DNA from 2 places in the Rhodococcus sp. MEB064 genome. Region 2 is predicted to be linked to the other one. Evidence: riboswitches for the same ligand, from Rfam matches in the RefSeq annotation. Region 2 holds a riboswitch; the other holds the start of a gene.
What was found. A riboswitch is a leader RNA that binds a small molecule or an ion and turns the genes downstream of it on or off. The one in region 2 is predicted to bind cyclic di-AMP.
Positions count from the first base shown of each region.

Region 1: linked by a shared signal. The riboswitch ahead of RU01_RS14080 (C40 family peptidase) and the one ahead of RU01_RS07145 (transglycosylase family protein) in region 2 are both predicted to bind cyclic di-AMP.

Region 1 is NZ_JXQS01000028.1:24,130-33,756, reverse strand. It holds gene trpD (anthranilate phosphoribosyltransferase) at 1-493, shown strand, start outside; gene RU01_RS14095 (Lrp/AsnC family transcriptional regulator) at 499-774, opposite strand; gene RU01_RS14090 (DEDD exonuclease domain-containing protein) at 836-2,518, opposite strand; gene RU01_RS14085 (hypothetical protein) at 2,805-3,095, shown strand; cyclic di-AMP (ydaO/yuaA leader) riboswitch at 3,209-3,372, shown strand; gene RU01_RS14080 (C40 family peptidase) at 3,390-3,959, shown strand; gene RU01_RS14075 (C40 family peptidase) at 4,186-5,244, shown strand; gene RU01_RS14070 (hypothetical protein) at 5,214-6,539, shown strand; gene RU01_RS14065 (glycosyltransferase family 4 protein) at 6,558-7,682, shown strand; gene RU01_RS14060 (AMP-dependent synthetase/ligase) at 7,687-9,495, opposite strand.
Region 2 is NZ_JXQS01000013.1:7,254-16,880, forward strand. It holds gene RU01_RS07100 (sacsin N-terminal ATP-binding-like domain-containing protein) at 1-467, opposite strand, end outside; gene RU01_RS07105 (DUF3027 domain-containing protein) at 569-1,369, opposite strand; gene RU01_RS07110 (glutaminyl-peptide cyclotransferase) at 1,447-2,277, shown strand; gene RU01_RS07115 (MFS transporter) at 2,267-3,958, shown strand; gene RU01_RS07120 (DUF2771 domain-containing protein) at 3,955-4,467, shown strand; gene RU01_RS07125 (cold-shock protein) at 4,464-4,877, opposite strand; gene RU01_RS07130 (hypothetical protein) at 5,051-5,269, shown strand; gene RU01_RS07135 (YccF domain-containing protein) at 5,298-5,711, shown strand; gene RU01_RS07140 (glycosyltransferase 87 family protein) at 5,803-7,089, shown strand; cyclic di-AMP (ydaO/yuaA leader) riboswitch at 7,256-7,462, shown strand; gene RU01_RS07145 (transglycosylase family protein) at 7,471-8,058, shown strand; gene RU01_RS07150 (hypothetical protein) at 8,120-8,311, opposite strand; gene RU01_RS07155 (helicase-associated domain-containing protein) at 8,394-9,627, shown strand, end outside.

The DNA of each region.
Region 1 (9,627 bases), on a different contig from region 2:
CCTGGGCCCGTTGACCAACCCTGCGAGTCCGCGTGCCGGGCTGGTGGGATGCGCGTTCGACGACTTGATAGACGTCGTGGCCAGCGTCTTCGCGGCCCGCGGGAACTCGGTGCTGGTGGTGCGGGGAGACGACGGGCTCGACGAGATCACGACGTCGACGACCACGTCGGTACGGATCGTCCGGGACGGGAGCATCGTGCACACCGTGCTCGATCCGCGCGATCTCGGCATCGAACGAGTGCCGCTCGACGCTCTTCGCGGCGGAGACGCCGAGGACAACGCGGCAGCGGCGCGGCGCGTGTTCGCCGGTGAGACGGGTCCGGTGCGGGACGCGGTGCTGCTGAACGCGGCCGGCGCGATCGCCGCGTTCCGGGGTATCGGCGACTCCCTGGAGGACGCGCTGGCCGACGGGCTCACCGCGGCTGCGACAGCGATCGACACCGGAGCAGCGCAGACGTTGCTCGGCCGGTGGGCCGAGTTCACCTCGGCCTGACGGCCTTACTCGCCGATGGAGAAGCCCGCGTCGATGTCCGCGCTCGAGTAGGACTTGAACGCGATGTGGGTGTCTGTGCGTACGACGCCGTCGATGCGGTTGACGCGCTCGGTGATGACCTCGGCGATCTCCTCGTGGCTGCGGACCTTCACGACGGCGATCAGGTCGACGTCACCGGCACAGGAGAACACCTCGGACACACCGGGGACGTCGGCGACGGCCCGAGCGGTCTCCGGGATCGTGTGCACCTCTGCGTGAATCATGACGATGGCGGTGATCATGGCAATACCTTCCGAGAGATGAACTGCGGCTGAGCCTAGTTCGGCGGACGCCCCCGCCGCGTCACCCCCACGCCATCGTTCTCTCCCGTTCGCGACGGCTCGCATCCCGTACGGCGGCGCACCACGGTGCCCATCGGCCGGCGCCGTGAGCGGGTTCGGACCAACCGTCCGTGGTGTCGACGATGCGGACTCCGCCCGAGTCGAGCCAGCGTGCCAGGAGCGCGACCTCCTCCGGCGTGGCTCCGCGCAGGGGAGTCTCGTCCGGGATGACGGTGTCCGCCGCGGAGATCAACGCGTCGACGACGGGCATCGGCGGGACTCCGCGGCGAGACACTCCGGCGCTGGCGAGTCGGCCGTACCGGATGACGACGAACTCCCAGCCGCCGTCGTCGGCGCGCCGGGCCGCGACCAGTTGCTCGATGCGTGCGAGGGCGTGCAGTCGCTGGACGGCGCGGAGCGCGGTCATCAGTGCCGCGGCGCGATCGCGCAGACGTGCCGCGGATTCGAAGAGGAGATCGGTGGACAACGCGTCGATCCGTGCGGCGACTGCCTCGAGCACGGACGGGTCGGCTCCCTCTCCGAGACGCCGGAACGCCTCCGGGGCATGGGCGTACGCCTCGGCGTCCATGGACCCGGAACCGGCCGCGGTGCACCCCCCGACCGCCTCGACGGCGCACTTCTCGTGTCGAGCGGAGGCGGGAATGCGGTGGGTGCACGAGCGGAGCCGGGTGTATTCGGCGATGACCGCGGCAGCGTCGGCGGCGGCGCTCCGTACCGCGAAGGGGCCCACCGCGCCGGGGGAGGGCGTGCGGACGATGGAGAGGCGCGGGAACGCCTCGGAGGTGAGCGTCAACCACCAGCCCTTGCGGGGGTACTTCGATCGACGGTTGTACGGCGGGGTGTGTGCGCTGATGAGTCGCAGCTCGTGGACACCCGCCTCGATGGCGTGAGCGCACTCGACATGGTCCACCCGCGTCGCGAGCGCCACCATCTCTCTCATGCGGCCGCGGGTTTCCGAGCCGGTGAAGTAGTTGCGCACGCGGCGATGGAGGTTCCTCGACGTACCGACGTAGAGCACCTCGTCCGAGGGGCCGCGGAAGAGATAGACACCGGGAGCGTGAGGGAGCCCGGCCGCCAGTGTCCGTTTGGCGCGATGGGCAGCGGTGACCGTCGGCAGATAGTCGACCAGCTCGGCGTAGCTGTGCACACCTTGATTGCCGACGCGTTCGATCAACGCGTGCAGGACGTCGACGGTCGCGCGCGCATCGTCGAGCGCTCGGTGGGTGGGCCTGGTGGAGACCTCGAAGAGCGTCGCGAGTGACGACAGCTTGACCGACGGTGCCTCGTCCCTGGAGAGGACACGTCGGGCCAGCTTCACGGTGCACAGGACCCGGAACGACGGCCATGCCAGATCCATACGGGTGGCGGCGGCACGAAGGAAGCCGGTGTCGAACCGGGCGTTGTGCGCCACCAGGACGCTTCCGCGAGCGAATTCGACGAAGGTGGGGAGCACTCGTTCGATACGGGGAGCGTCGATCAACATCGCGCTGCTGATGCCGGTGAGCTGGACGATGCCGGGCGGGATGGACCGACCGGGGTCGACGAGGGTGGCCATCTCTCCGATGACCCGCCCGCCACGGACCTTGACGGCCCCGATCTCGGTGATCGCGTCCTCGCCGGGACGCCCGCCCGTGGTCTCGAGGTCGACGACGACGAAGGTCGTCTCCCGCAGCGACATGTCCATCTCGTCGAAGGCGAGTTGCAGGCCCGTCGGCGCGGCGCCCGATGTCGCCGACGCAGCTGCCACGTACGCCCCGTCGGGACGCCGGGCCGGTCCGGTCTCGCTTCGCACATCCGGGACCGTAGGGGGTGCCACCGACAAGAACGACGGGGCGTTCTCGCCGGCCTGCCGTGTCGGTGGGCGCCGTTAGCGTCGGCGTCGATTCGCGTGATGATCGGCCCCGGCCTCCTTGTGATCCGGTACGAACATCACGGCCGACAGCACGAAACTTGAATGAGACGAGGATCACATGATTGTCGATTGTGGCGAGTGCGTGGTGCGGGGCGACGCGTGTTCGGACTGTGTCGTGTCGGTGCTGCTGGGCGTTCCGGGCATGCCGTCGGCACCCTCGGACGGCCCCTCCGATGCACCGTTCGCGGCACGCCGATTGAGGCTCGAGCAGGACGAACGTGCCGCCATGGACGTCCTCGCGGAGAGTGGGTTGGTACCCCGACTGCGTCTGGTCGGCAAGGTCGTCCCGTCCCCCGAGGAGTCGGCACGCGACCGGCGTGACTCGGGCCCGGAACACGTCGCGGGCTAGTGCTTCCCGTGATCGAACCGCGACACGGAGACGGTGGGCTCGACATCTTGGATGCCATTTCGTAATCTTTCCGAGACATTGCGGAGTCGTGCAGCGCCACCAGGGACTGCGTCGCAAGGTCACCGCCTAATCGGCCACCTCTTCCGGGTGGTCGTACCGGGAACCCACCGTTACACCGGGGTGAATCCCATCGAGTCGCCTGGCGGCTCGATGAGTAGGGCTGATCTTCCCAGCCCGAACCCGTCAGCTAACTCGGTCGGCGGATATCAGGAAGAAACGGAGCACCTCTTTCTCGTGGCGAAACACCGTAAGCCCAGCACCACCTCGCGGCCTGTCCGCAACGTTCTCGTCGCCGGAGCCATCACGGCCGGCGCAGTCGTCGTCCCGGCCGCGCCCGCCTTCGCGGCCCCCGTCGAGATCCCCGGTATCGGAACGTTCGAGGTTCCGGACCAGATCCTGAGCCAGCTCCCCCCGCTTCCGCAGGTCCCGGCACTTCCCGGTCCTGCCGCACCGACGTCGAGCGCAGCGCAGATCGCCGTCCAGGCTGCCGAGAGCAAGGTCGGCGCGCCGTACGTGTACGGAGCAGCCGGCCCCAACGCTTTCGATTGCTCGGGACTGATGAAGTGGGCGTACCAGCAGGCCGGCATCAACCTGCCGCGTACCAGCTACGACCAGGCTGCCGCCGGCGTCCCCGTCTCGCAGTCGGACCTGCAGCCCGGTGACATCGTGTCCTTCTACGGTGGATCGCACTCGGGTATGTACGTCGGCAACGGAAACGTCGTCCACGCATCCACCGAGAGCCAGCCCGTCAAGGTCGCTCCGCTGTCCTCCATGCCGTTCGACGGTGCGCGCCGCTACGCCTGATCGATCGCTGTAGCTCCGTCGCAGGAGTACTCGTCCGACACCGGCAGTAACTGATCACGCGGTCGGTTACTGCCGGTGTCGACGACTTTCGGGAATGTTTCGCGTCGAAAAGCGGGGTTCGTGGACAGAATCCACGGTGTCGTCGTAATCTTTCCGTGACGTCCCCGCGATTCGGCAACGGATCGCATCATGTTTCGGATCAGTTCCAGATCGGAGAACCACTCACGTGCCGTCTTCGGTATCCACGCGGTCGAGTGTGCGCGGGGCGATCCTCGCCGGCGTTCTGACCGCCGCTCTCGCGTTCGTCCCGGTCGGCGCAGCGTCGGCCGATCCTGTTCCCGGCGAATCCGCCTCGGATGCGGTCACGCGCCTGGCGGACCTGTCCCGCGAGTCGGAACAGACGACCGAGGCCATGCACAACGCCCAGATCGACCTCGATGCCAAGCTTGCAGCTCAGTCCGACGCGGACGGGCGCCTCGACGCCGATCGGCGTGCCCTCGCCGATGCCCGCGCGCAGATCGACTCGGTCCGCCCGGCAGTCGACAAGATCGCTCGGGCCAACTACCAGGGAGCGCGCACCAACCGCCTGTTCGCGGTGATGGTGAGCGACTCTCCGCAGCAGCTGCTCGACCAGATGTCCGCCCTCGACATCATCTCCACCGATGCCGCGGCAACCGTCGGCACGTTCAACGAGGCAACCGCTGCGGCGGCCGCGGCCGAGGCTGCATCGCAGCAGTCGGCGGACGCCGCTCGCACCGCGACGGAGCAGGCCAAGGCGGTCAGCGACGACCTCCAGGGCAAGCAGAGCCGACTCCAGAGCGAGATCGCCGATGTCATGGCCGCGTTCGGAGCGCTGTCCGAGCCGGAGAAGGCAGGCCTCGCGGGTGCGGCATTCCCCCCCGGATTCGATCCCGCCACCATTCTGGGAGCCCTGACACCGGGGTCGCAGACGGGAGCGCTCCAGGCCGCGTTCACGCAGATCGGAAAGCCGTACGTCTGGGGTGCGACCGGACCCGACGGGTACGACTGCTCCGGTCTGGTCGTGTGGGCGTACAAGCAGGTCGGCAAGACGCTGCCGCGGTCCAGCCAGGCGCAAGCCGCAGGTGGAACGCCGGTGGCCAAGGAGGACCTGCAGCCGGGTGACGTGGTCTTGTTCTATAACGACGCCTCCCACGTAGGCCTGTACGCGGGCAACGGGAACGTCGTCCACGCGTCGACGTTCGGGGTGCCGGTTCGAGTGGAGTCGATGGCGTCGTGGCCGTTCTACGGCGCTCGCCGATACTGATCCTTCGCGCCACGGCCGCACTGTGCGTCGTCGCGGCCGTACTCGCCGGATGCTCGTCCGGTGCTGTGGACGACAGAGGTGGCTCGGTTCCGGTCACCGCGGTCGCGGACGACGCTCGCACAGTAGGAGTGGCCGCACTGCTCGACAGATGGACGTCGGCGTTGCGCGACAACGACGACGCGGCCCTGCGTAGCTTGTTCGATCCGTCTGCCGACCCTGCCTTCGTCGATCGCGAAGTCGCGCGTGCAGCATCCCTCCAGGATGTTCCGCTGTCGGACTTCGGATACGAGATCGAGCCGGGGCCCGAGGTACCGGTGGAACCCACCCTGGCCGATTCGCTGGACGCCACCGAGGTGTGGGCTCCGAACGTGGTTCTGCGGTACGCCTACCAGGACTCCGACATCGGTCCCACCCGGCGTGATGTCGCCTTGGTCGTCGCGCGCCGCGGAGACACGTGGGCGCTGGTGTCCGACGCCGATGTGCCCCAATACGCCCGCACGACGTGGCGCGGACCGTGGGACTTCGGCCCCGTTGTCGTACGCCGAGTTCCCACCGGCTCGACGACGTCGCTGGTGATCGGGCACGAGGGCCAGCGTGACTTCATCGACGCGCTGGCGGCCGATCTACCGGCCGCTGTCGACGCCGTGACCGGCTTCGTCGGCATCGGGTGGTCGCGGCGAGCTGTGCTTGTCGTGGCGGGATCCGACGCCGAATTCACCAGTAATGCCAACGGCTCGGTCCTCACCGATGTCGCCGCTTCCACCATTGCGGACCCCGTCGAGAACGGTCTGGTCACCGGTCAGCGTGTCGTCTTCGGCCCGACGGCCGCGGATCGTCTGACGGACAGCACCCGGCGGACAGTGCTGCAGCACGAACTCACCCACGTGGCGACGCGGTCGATCACCGGCGAGGGTGCACCGCTGTGGATGCTCGAGGGCTACGCCGATTACTCGGGATACCGCGGGTCCGGTCTGACGTTCGAGCAGATCGCGCCGACGCTGGCAGCAGTGGTCCGGGCAGCGGGGCCGCCCAGGGTGCTGGCCGAGGATTCGGATTTCGCAGCGGGTGGATCCCGCGGAGCGATCGCCTACGAGTCCGCCTGGTCGGCCTGTGCATTCGTCGCCGACCGTTTCGGCGAACCCGTGCTGCAGAACCTGTATCGCCGGTTCGCGGCGGGTCCTGTCGATCCGACGGTGCGTGACCGCGCGTTCTCGGCGACTCTCGGCATCGGGACCGCGGAATTCCTCGAGCAGTGGGGCGCGTGGGTCGCCGAGCAGGCGGGCGCGCCGGCCTGAGCCGTCTACGGTGGTCGCATGCGCCGAACGCTGCTGGTGACCAACGACTTTCCACCTCGACGGGGTGGGATCCAGTCCTACCTGCACACGTTCGCGCAGTTGCTCCCACCGGACGAGTTGGTCGTGTACGCGCCGCGCTGGCGCGGAGACTCCCACGTGCGTTTCGACGCGGAGCAGCCCTACGAGGTCGTCCGACACCCCACCACGCTGATGCTTCCCAGCCCCGCCGTCGCGCGCCGTGCCGCCGGGCTGGTGTCGGACCGTGAGTGCGACACGGTCTGGTTCGGCGCCGCCGCGCCGCTGGCGGTGCTCGGACCACATCTGCGACGGGCAGGAGCCGAGCGAATCGTGGCCTCCACCCATGGCCACGAGGTCGGTTGGTCGATGCTGCCGGCGGCGCGCCAGGTCCTGACCCGCATCGGATCGACGACCGATGTGATCACGTTCGTCAGCCGCTACACCCGCGGTCGGTTCGCGTCGGCATTCGGTGCGGACGCCTCCCTCGAACACCTACCGCCCGGCGTCGACTCGACCGTCTTCGCCCCTGATCCCGCGGCGCGCGCAGATCTCCGTGCGCGGTACGGGCTGGGGGAGCGACCCACGATCCTGTGTCTGTCCCGACTGGTGCCGCGCAAGGGACAGGACATGCTGATCCGGGCGCTACCGTCGATCCGCGCGCGGATCGACGGTGCCGTACTCGTCATCGTCGGAGGTGGGCCGTACGCCGACACGCTGCGCCGACTCGCGCAGACGTGCGGGGTCGCCGACCACGTCGTGTTCACCGGATCCGTCCCGGCCGAGGAACTCGCCGCGCACCACACGATCGCCGATGTCTTCGCCATGCCGTGCCGCACGAGGGGTGCCGGGCTGGACGTCGAGGGACTCGGGATCGTCTTCCTCGAAGCGTCGGCAAGCGGGGTTCCGGTGGTGGCCGGTCGTTCGGGGGGCGCGCCGGAAACCGTCGTCGAGGGGGAGACGGGACTGACCGTCGACGGCAGAGACGTCGACGACATCGCGTCGGCGATCGTCACCGTGCTGTCCGACCGCGACAGGGCCGCGGCAATGGGAGCAGCGGGCCGCGAGTTCGTGTCCACGCAGTGGCGGTGGGACGTTCTCGCGGCCCGCTTGGCCGGGCTTCTGTGACGGGCTACTTCGAGTAGATCGCCTCGATGTCGCTCGCGTACGACTTCTGCACGACGTTGCGCTTGAGCTTCATCGTCGGGGTCAGTTCGCCGCCCTCCTCGGTGAAGTCACCGGGCAGGATGCGGTACTTCTTGATGCCTTCGGCATGCGAGACCGACTTGTTCGCCTCGGCGACGGCCGCGTCGATCTCCGCGATCAGGTCGGGGTCCGACGTCAGATCCGCGACGGTTGCGGACTCGTCCTTGCCGTTGCGCTGCTTCCACCCGGGGAACGCTTCGGCGTCGACGGTGATCAGAGCGCCGATGTACGGCTTCTGATCACCCACCACCATCGCCTGGCTGATGAGAGTGCTGGCGCGCAGCGAATCCTCGAGACCGGCGGGGGAGACGTTCTTGCCTCCGGCGGTCACGATGATCTCCTTCTTGCGGCCGGTGATGGAGATGAAGCCGTCCTCGTCGACGGCGCCGAGGTCACCGGTGTGGAACCAGCCGTCGGTGAGCGCCTCGGCGGTGGCGTCGTCGTTCTTCCAGTATCCGTCGAAGACCACGCCGCCCTTCAGCAGAATCTCGCCGTCCTGCGCGATGCGGACAGCGTTGCCCGGCAACGGCTTTCCGACGGTGCCGATCTTCTGCTCGTCCGGGGTGTTCACTGCGGCGGCAGCGGTGGTCTCGGTGAGTCCGTAGCCCTCGTAGATGGTCACGCCGATACCGCGGTAGAAGTGCGCCAGACGCTCACCCAGGGGCGCGCCACCGGAGATCGCCAGTTCGCAGCGTCCACCCAGGGCGGTGCGGAGCTTGCCGTAGACGAGACGGTCGAACAGAGCGTGCTTGGCGCGCAGCACGATCGACGCTCCGCCGGTGTCGCGTGCCTTGCTGAACGCGACCGCGGTGTCGGCAGCAGCGTCGAAGATCTTGCCCTTGCCGTCCGAGTGCGCTTTCTGACGGGCCGTGTTGTAGACCTTCTCGAAGACGCGCGGCACGCTGAGGATGAAGTGCGGCTGGAACGAGCCGAAATTGTCCACCAGGTGCGGGATGTCGTGGGTGTGCCCCAGGGTGGCGCCGCGATCGAACGCGGCGATGGACACGGCGCGCGCGAGCACGTGTGCCATCGGGAGGAACATCAGTGTCGACCGTCCCTCGACCAGCATCGTGCCGATCGCGCTCGCGGCGATCCCACGCGATTCCGCGACCAGATTGGCGTGACTGAGGACGCAACCCTTGGGGCGGCCCGTGGTGCCCGATGTGAACACCAGGGTTGCGGGGTCGGAGGCGCGCAGCGCTGCGATCCGGTCGGTCACATCGGAGTCGGCGATGTCGCGGCCGGCATCGACCAGGACGTCGACGGCACCGACCTTCTCCGGCGACGCGTCGATCTGGAGAACCGTGGTCACGCCGGGGAGGTCGGGAAGGATGTCCGCGAGGATGTTCGAGTGCGCGACCGTCTCGACGACGGCGGCCACGGCTCCGGAGTTCTCGAGGATCCACCGGACCTGGTCCGCGGACGACGTCTCGTAGACGGGGACGGTGACGGCGCCGGCAGACCAGATGGCGTAGTCCATCAGGGGCCACTCGAACCGCGTCGCGGACATCAGCGCGACGCGGTCACCCTGTGTCACGCCCGAGGCGATGAGGCCCTTCGCGACAGCCCGCACCTGTGCGGCGAAGTCGCCCGCGCGGACGTCCTCCCACCCGTCGCGGGTGGCGCGCCGGTAGACCACCAGGTCGGGCCGTGATCTCTCGTGGGCGAACACCGAGTCGACGACGGACGCGTCGTCCTCGATCGAGAACGGTGCCGGGACGGTGAATTCGCGCACGGATTCCTCCGATAATGGGAACGGGTCGGACGGGTGTTCACACTAAACCTGCTGCGTCGGGTGTCGTCACGGGCAGTCGTGTCCGCGGTTGTGACGTCGCAGACCGACGCGGCGCACCGACGGGGATCGACG
Region 2 (9,627 bases):
CGCTCGGCCGCCTCGACCACTGCCGCCGCGTCACCGACGCCGTTCAGGACGATCTCGGTGTCCCAGCCGTCGGCCGGTACCTCGTCGAGGGGCCACGGCAGCCGCAGCACGGGCGCGCCCACCGCCGGCTCGGGCAGACCTCGCGCCTGAAGTTCCGCACGGGTCCGGGCAGCGTCGAACACGATCGACCCTGTCGTCGACCGGATCTCGATGCGGTCGGACAGTGCCCGGACGGAGGTGAAGCCGACGCCGTATCGGCCGATCGACCCGCCGTCCTTGTCCGACGCACGCAGCGCCGAGAGCGCCTGCACACCCGAGACCGACAGGGGCGCACCGACATTGCCGATACGGAGCGTCGTACCGTCATGCCGGATCGACAGGCGGCCGTCGACTCCCGCACGGGACGCCGCATCGGCGGCGTTCTGCGCCAACTCCGTGACGACGCGGTCGCGGTACCCGCCGGCCACCAGGTCCGCCTCGGTGGCCGCATCCTCACGCAGGCGGGTGGGAGACGACTCCCACGCCGCGAGAACCGACTCGCGAAGTGCAGCGGTCCCGAACGGGTCCGCTAGTCCGCCGACGACGACCCCGCGTCGGACTCGGCAGCGTCGGGAGTGGGGACGGTCTCGAGTGCACCGTCGTCGTACGCCGCGTAGGCGGGCGAACCTGCACCCGTCGGGCCCTCGGTGTCCGAATGGGCTCCGCATCCGTAGGACGCGTGGACGACGCGGCCGTCGGCAGCCAACTCATTGCCGCAGACACCGAACGCCGCACTGAGCGAGCCCTGCAGAGCCAGGTAGAAGCCACATGTCACGCAGGTGCCGGGTGCGGCCTTGGCCATCGGGGCATCGGGACCGAAGTCGCTCTCCGCCCATCGCTCCGCGGCCTCGAGCCGACCCTCGCGGCTCATGACCTGCTTGCGGCCCAGACCGAGTTCGAGCGCGACGTCGTCGACCGCGGGATCGCCGGTGGCCAGGTATCCGGGCACCAGACGCACGTCGTCGTGACGGGGCGGGAGCAGGTCGCCCGGCGCCAGATCGCCGGGGCGGATCCGTTCGTCCCAGGGGACCCAGGTGGGAGCGACCAGTGCGTCGGGGCCGGGCAGGAGAGCGAGCTCACTGATGGTCACGGACTCGGCGCCGGGGTGGGCTGCGACGACGACGGCCCACTGCCAGCCGCGGTAACCGGGCAGGTCGGCGGCGAAACGGTGGATCGCGGCGGAGTCGTCGACGGCCTCGACACCGAGGTGGTCACCGACAGCGCCCTCGTCCGTTTCGACGACGGCGGCACGCGCCACCTCGGTTGCTCCGGCCAGAAGCGGGCGGATCTCGGTCACGGAAGGGGCACTCACACCTCTATTTTGCAGCATCACCCCGCTGCGCGCGCCCACTGGGCCGTACAGCGCGGGGACCGACGGCGTAGCGGGTGGGCTGACAGGATGAGCGGATGCGCCCCGGTCGAGCCGTCCACGGTCCGTTACTGATCGCGCTGATCACCGGCGCCGCACTCGTCGTCGGGTGCGCCGGTGATCCCGACGCCGTCTCGACTCCGGCGGACGCGACGCTCGACGTGCGGATCGTCTCGACCCGCCCGCACGATCCGTCCGCCTTCACGCAGGGACTCGAAGTGGACGGGAATCGGCTGCTCGAGGGCACCGGGCGCTCCGGCCGATCGAGGGTGACGGCGTCCGACCTCGCGACCGGCGCGCCGCTGGCCTCCGTCGACCTGCCCGCACCGCTGTTCGGCGAGGGACTGACGGTCGCCGGGGACACTCTGTGGCAGCTGACGTGGCAGGACGGTGTCGCCGTGGCCCGCGACCCCGACACTCTGCAGGAGGTCCGTCGCGTGAGCTACGAGGGCGAAGGGTGGGGACTGTGCTTCGACGGCAGCTCGCTGGTAATGAGCGACGGGACGGACACGCTGACGTTCCGTGACCCGGTCACGTTCGAGCCCACCGGCTCCGTCCGCGTCCGCGACGACGGACAAGCGGTCGAGGAGATCAACGAGCTCGAATGCACATCCGACGGTGTGTACGCCAACATCTGGAAGACCGACGAGATCGTCCGGATCGACCCTGCGAGCGGAACGGTGACCGCGGTGACCGACGCGTCGCCGCTGCGCGCAGCACTCGAGGACAGCGGCGCGGACACGTCGGGAATCGACGTGTTGAACGGGATCGCCGCCGTGCCCGACACCGATCGCTTCCTCGTGACGGGGAAGCTGTGGCCGACGCTGTTCGAGGTGGAGTTCGTGCCCCGCGACGCGGATGCGCCGTGAGTCCACCGCGCAACCGCGCGTAGGGGACAATGAACCTGTGACAGGTCCGGAGAATTCGCGCCATCCGGGTTGGGACAACTACTCGCCGTCCGAGCGACTCCCCCCACGGCGATCACCGCTGCCCCCACTGCATCCGGTCGACGGCTCCGACGACGGCTCGGCCGCCCACGATCCGCACCCGACGACATCAGGACCTGCGACCCCGGACGCCGGACCTCGGCGCCCCCGCGTTCCTCGCAAGCTGACCGTCACGCGTGTCGCTGCGATGCGCGGCCGGGAGATCACCGGCAAGGGCATCGCGACGTTCCGGCGGGCGGCGACGGCGGACGGCGCGGACAAGTCCGGCCTGACCGCCCTGACCTACGCGACGATGGCCAACTTCGCCTCGGACGCCGCCATGGCCGTCGCGCTGGCGAACACGTTGTTCTTCTCGGCTGCGACGGGTGAGGACAAGACCAAGGTCGCGCTGTACCTCGTCATCACCATCGCCCCGTTCGCGGTGATCGCGCCGTTGATCGGGCCGATGCTCGACCGCCTCCAGCACGGCAGGCGCATCGCACTGGCCGCGTCGTTCGTGCTGCGCGCGGTTCTCGCGGTCGTGCTGGTCTTCAACTTCGACAGTTGGCTGCTCTATCCGGCAGCGCTGGGGATGATGGTCCTCAGCAAGTCGTTCTCCGTCCTCAAGTCCGCTGTCACACCGAGGGTTCTCCCACCCGACATCGACCTGGTGCGGGTCAATTCCCGCCTCACCGTCTTCGGTCTCCTCGGTGGCACCATCTCCGCCGGCGCCGTGGCGGCAGCCATCGCGTACGCGCTGGGATCGGCCGGCGCCCTGTGGTTCACGTTCGCCGTCACCCTGTTCGGCGCCTACCTGTCGATGCGCATCCCGTCGTGGGTCGAGGTGACGGAAGGCGAGGTGCCGGCCACTCTCGGGTATCACGCGGATGCCACCACCGATGCGATCGGCGTCGTCCCCGCGCCGAGCAAGCGCCGCCAGCCCCTCGGTCGCGATGTCCTGACCGGCTTGTGGGGAAACGGGACCATCCGAGTCCTCACCGGATTCCTGACGCTCTACGTCGCTTTCGTCGCCAAATCGCGCACGGAGCACGAACCTCTGCAGCAAGCGTTGATGCTGGCGTTGGTGGGCGCGGCCGCCGGTCTGGGCAACTTCGGCGGTAATGCGGCCGGCGCGCGCATCGCGCTGGGACGCCCGTCCCTGCTGGTGCTGCGCAGCACCGCGGCCGTGACCGCGGTCGCCGTCGTCGCGGCCGTCACCGACAGCTTGCTGACGGCCGCCCTGGCCGCTCTGGTCGCGTCGGGCGCGAGCGCGCTGGCCAAGGTGTCACTGGATGCATCCCTGCAGAACGACCTGCCTCCCGAGTCCATCGCGTCGGGCTTCGGGCGCAGTGAGACCGTGTTGCAGCTCAGCTGGGTCATCGGCGGAACTCTGGGAGTGCTTCTCCCCACCGAGTACTGGCTGGGTTTCACCGTGGTGTCGGTCATCCTTACGATCGGCCTGGTGCAGACATTCGTGACCTACCGCGGCGGATCACTTCTTCCCGGCTTCGGCGGCAACAGACCGGTCCGAGCCGAACAGGAGGTCGCGGGTAGTCGACGACGCACCCCCACCGGCCGGATACCGAGAGTCGACACCCCCACCACGAAGGATGCAGCTCTGTGACGCGACGGACCCTGATCGCACTGTCTGCGCTGGTCGCCGTCGTCGGCGTCGCCTTCGTCCTGGTGGTGGGCAACGCCATCCTGAGCGCGCCCGAGGAGGCGCCTCGGGTCAGCGCCTTCGCGGACGGCCGGTACGAGGAAGTCGAGCCGTTCCGGTACTGCCCCGTCCAGGAACCCTTGTGCGACTACGAGGGCACGACCGCCTCGCTCCCGGTCCGCGAGGGGTACCCGCTGCAGCTCTCGCTACCGGGCGCGATCTCCGAGAACCCGTGGGGATTCGCCAGCGTCTACGCCGACGACGCCAGCGGCACCGTCGTCGAAGCCGACGAGTACTACGCACCGGGCAGCCGCAACACCCTGACGGTGCCCGCGGTGAACGACGACGGGCTCACCCTGATCGGCGTCGAGATCCGGCTGCCCTCGGGCGTCATCGACGTCGACACCGATCAAGAGGAGATCGTCAGTCACGCGATCTGGTCGATCGCGACGACACCCGAGACCGACAGCTAGCTGTCGAGCTCCCGAGCGACCGCGCGGACCACTTCGGAGATCTTCTGCGCGGTCTTGCGGTCCGGGTAGCGGCCCTTGCGGAGGTCGGGCTGAATCGTGGCCTCGAGGAGCGTGATCATGTCCTCGACCATGCCGTGCAGCTCGTCCGGCGTGTGCTTGCGCGCAGCAGGTTCCTTGCGGGCGGCAGTGTTCTGACGGACGGACGGCGCCGGTTCGAGCACCGTCAGGCTCAGCGCCTGGGGTCCCCGGCGGCCGGCGGCCATGCCGAACTCGACGCGCTGGCCTGCCTTCAAGCCCTCGACACCCTGAGGGAGCGCGGACGAGCGCACGTACACGTCCTCGCCCTCGTCCTGCGACAGGAAGCCGAAACCCTTGTCGACGTCGTACCACTTCACCTTGCCGGTCGGCACCGCACTCACCCGTTCAATCCGTTGGTCGTCTCACACGAATAATCGCGCCCGGGTCGCCGACTGCACTGCTCGGTCGGCTTCTGGACGCGACAACTGGAAATGCTACTCCGCACCGGAACGTGCGAGCACCGGAGTTTCTCGGTGCCGAGGCCGGTCCGACTAAACTCGCCACCGTGACCGACTCCTCGCGCACCTCCATGCCGCCTCTGCTCGCTGCTGCGTTGATCAGCTTCGGCCTCGGTCTGCTCGCGATCGTCGTCATGTTCCTGGTGCTGCTCCTGTCGGACACGCCCCCCGGCCTGTGGCTCTACCTCTCGGCGATGCTGTGCCCGTTCGGATTCCTGCTGGGCCTCGTCCACGCCTTGCGGAGCGGTCGACGCGTCCGGCGCTGACCGCCGGCGAACCGGGCATACTGGTCACATGCGACTGCTGCTGAACATCATCTGGTTCGTTTTCGGCGGCCTGTGGCTGGCGCTGGGGTACTTCCTCGCCGGGATCGTGTGCTGCATCCTGATCATCACCATCCCGTTCGGGATCGCAGCCTTCCGGATCGGCGTCTACGCGCTGTGGCCCTTCGGCCGGACCGTCGTCGACAAGCCCACGGCCGGCCTCGGTTCGATGATCGGCAACGTCGTCTGGATCGTCGTGGCGGGCATCTGGCTCGCGATCGGGCACGTCCTCACCGCGATCGCCATGGCGATCACCATCGTCGGCATCCCCCTGGCCCTGGCGAACCTGAAGATGATTCCGGTGTCGCTGATGCCGCTGGGCAAGGACATCGTCGATTCGGACGCGGTGGGCGTCGTCGGAGCGCCCGCACCGATGCGGTACTGACCACCTCGAAAACCCACCAACCGTAACGAGCGGTCGCGTTTCGGCGTGCCCTGACCGGCTGTCGGCTCCCTTTCGGTCTACGATCCTGTGCGTGATACTGAGGAAATCCGACGACCGCACCTTCGGATCACATAGGATCTTCGTCGCGCTCACGGTCCTCGGCGCCGCGATCGCGGTGTTCGCGCACGACCGGCTGATCCCGTTCGACGTCCCGAAGTTCGGCCTCTTCCAGTTCGGAATCGACGCGCTCGTCTACCGCGCGGGCGGCGCCACGGTGCTGGGCCCCGAACCGCTGTACGCAGGGAATCTCGTCGGCGAGCTGCCCTTCACCTATCCCCCGTTCGCGGCTCTCGTGTTCGCCCCCCTCGGGGTGATGTCCACCACGACGACGCACCTGCTGTTCTGGCTGGGCAACATCGTCCTGCTCTACTTCATCGTCCGGTCCTGCTGGCTGTTCCTCGGCTTTCGCGACGACCGCAGCCTGCGCATCGTCTGCCTCTCGTTGTCGGTGATCTTCACTTGGCTCGAGCCGATCCGTATGACGATCTGGCTCGGCCAGATCAATCTGGTGCTGCTGGCCCTGGTGCTGTGGGATCTGACCCGCCCCGAGGGAAGCAGGCTCCGCGGCATCGGAGTCGGCATCGCCACCGGAATCAAGATGACTCCGGGCCTGTTCCTGATCCATCTCGCGTTGACGCGGCAGTGGAAGGCTCTCCTGATCGGAGCAGTCACCGCCGCCGTGAGCGTCGTCCTGGGATTCGTCGTGCTCTTTTCCGACGCGGTCACGTACTGGTTCGGAGCCATCTCCGACTCGTCCCGGATCGGCGACATCGGCTCGGGCGCGAACCAGTCTCTGCGCGCCTCGATCCCCCGATGGTTCGGCTTCGACGAAGCACCGGTCCTGCTGTGGGTCGTGATCGCCGGCGCGGTCGGTGTGGCGGGCCTGCTCGTCGCGGCGGCTGCGCACCGCAAGGGACTTCCGCTGCTCGGACTGATCGTCTGCGGGCTGACGGCACCTCTGGTGTCCCCGTTCTCGTGGGGGCATCACTGGGTGTGGCTCCTGCCGCTGCTGATCGTGTGCATGGACGTCGCTCTCCGGGCGAGCAATCCCGTCGCCTGGTTGCTGCCGTTGCTGGCCAGCCTTCCCCAGATCGCGTGGTTCTGGGTGGCACCCGACAACGTCTACGCCATCGGCACGTTCATGCTCCCGCCGTCCAACCGACTCGAGGCCGTCGCACTTCAGACGGTGTATCCGACCACCGGCGTCGTGGTGATCGTGGTGGTGGCCGTGATCCTGCGCACATGTGACTTCCGCCACATAACGAAGCGGTCACGAACGGGTGACGACGCGGTAGTCAACACGTCCTCCCCGTCCTAGCTGCGGATACCCGTTGCGACACGTCACAACGGCGACGCGACGCGTACACCAGGCGAAGTTATCGAACAGTGACATCTGTGCCCGATTCGTAATAGTGTCCCCTTCGGCCGGAAGTTCGGCCGACGTTCGGCCCGCCGCGCCAAACCTCGTCCCGCGGGTACCGGACATCCCTCACAGACATGATCAGGGACGAGGGCGGGGGACCCACACGTCCTTCGTAGATATCCGGCCGGCTCTCGCGGCGCCCCACCGGGCCCCGAGCAGTCGACCTAGGGGTGAAGCCTCTCCGCTCCAGCCAGGAGCGCACCGAGGCCGGGCTACCTCTCAGCCCGAATCCGACAGCTGACCTCGCAGGCGCGTGTGGAGAGGATTTCTACCCTTATGAGCGGACGTCATCGCAAGCCGAGCACCACGGGCAAGACCGTCGCCAAGGTCGCCGTCACCGGCGCACTGGTCGGCACCGCAGGTCTCGCATTCAGCGGCACGGCCAACGCAGCCCCCGATTCCGACTGGGACCGTCTCTCGCAGTGCGAGGCCGGCGGCAACTGGGGCATCAACACCGGTAACGGGTTCCAGGGCGGACTGCAGTTCTCCCCGAGCACGTGGACCAGCCATGGCGGCGGCGAGTACGCGGCCACCGCGAACCAGGCCAGCCGCGAAGAGCAGATCGTCGTCGCCGAGCGCGTGCTCGAGTCGCAGGGTTGGGGCGCATGGCCGTCCTGCTCCTCGCAGCTCGGACTGAGCAGCGGCCCGACGCAGCGCGACGCACCGGCGACCACGGCGCCCACCGCACCGGCACTCCCCGATCTGACGAGCATCCCGTCGACCGAGCAGGCCGTACAGGGACTGACCCAGGTCGTCCAGAACTTCACCAACGACCCGGCGATCCTCGGATTCGTCCAGGCCGCAGCCGGAGACCCCCAGATCGCGAGCTTCATCGCCGCGAACCAGGATCTCCTGCCTCGCTGACGCTCCACTCGTACGAGAAGGGCCCCACCGCATGCGGTGGGGCCCTTCTCGTACGTCCTGGTCAGCGGTTGATGACCGTATGCGGATGTGCGTACGGAAGTGACTCGGCCGGCAACGGGAACTCGGTCTCCTCGCCGTACGGCGACAGACTGCCGGCGCGAGCGGACGCCAGTTCCGTCACGGGATGGTCGTCGTCGTCAGCACTGTGAGGCCAGCCCGGATCGACGTATCGCTTCTTCTCTTTGTTCGCCATGCTTCATTTCACCATTACGAAGGGCACGTCTGCCAGTCCTGGTCTGCAGGCGCCGCCACCGAAGTCTCTAGGCTTGACGGCGATGACCGACAACGAGGGCGATCGGGCGGACTCACTCACCGAGTGGCTGTCCTCCCGAAGCGACGACGAACTGGCCGAACTGCTGCGTCTGCGGCCGGACCTGACCATCCCGCCGCCTCCCACCCTCGACGTGCTCGCCGGCAGATCCCACCAGCGGGCGTCGGTACTGCGTGCCGCGGAGGACCTGGACACTCTGTGCCTCACGGTCCTCGAACTGCTCGCTCACGAAGGCGGCGACACGGACCCGGTACCGCGGAGCCGCCTCGACGAGCTGGTGGACAAGCGCGCGACGAAGAAGGCCGTCGACGCGGCACTGGCCCTGCTGCGCACCCGCGCCCTGATCCGGGGAACGACGTCGCTGACGATGGTGGCCGCAGCGCGGGACGCGGTCCCCTGGCGCGTCGGCAGATTCCTCGACGCCGATTCCGGGTTGACCGCCGAGGTGGTGGCCGACAAGCTCGCGGCCGTCGACGACCGAAGTCGTGACCTGTTGACCACGCTGACGCGCTCGTCGTCGATAGGACGCACACGCGACGCGGCGCCGGGCACCCCGGCGGACCGGCCGGTGCAGCAACTGTTGGCCTCCGGGCTCCTGACCTGGCTGGACGACAACACCGTCGAACTACCGCCGCAGGTGTCCCAGGCGCTGCGCGGCGAGCCCGTGACCGACCCGCTCGCGCTCACGCCTCCGACTCCGTCGACCCAGCAGGTCAAGGTCGCCGACGTCGACGCCGCCGCGGCCGGCGAAGCACTCGAGCTGCTGCGGCAGAGCGAGAACATCCTCGCTGCGCTCGGCCGGACACCTGCCCCGGCGCTCAAGGCGGGCGGACTGGGTGTGCGGGAGATCCGGCGCATCGGGAAGTCGACCGACCTCGACGAGGCGCGAGTCGGTCTGCTGCTGGAGTTGCTGTCCGCTGCCGGACTCGTCGCGGTCGGCCTACCGGACTCGGGCCCCGCCGGCGACATCGACGACCTCTGGGCCCCCACACCGACAGCCGACGCATGGCTCACGGCCGGCCCGGACCGCCGCTGGGCCGCGCTGGCGGGCGGATGGCTGGACCTCGCGCGCGTGCCGTGGCTCATCGGGATGCGGGACTCGAACGACAAGCCGATCGCGGCGCTGTCCGACGAGGCGAGGTCCGCAGCCGCCCCCCGCGACCGACGCGTCGTGCTGTCGGTGCTCGCGGACCTCCCGTCCGGTCGCGCAGCCGCCACCGAGGACGTGGTGCGTATCG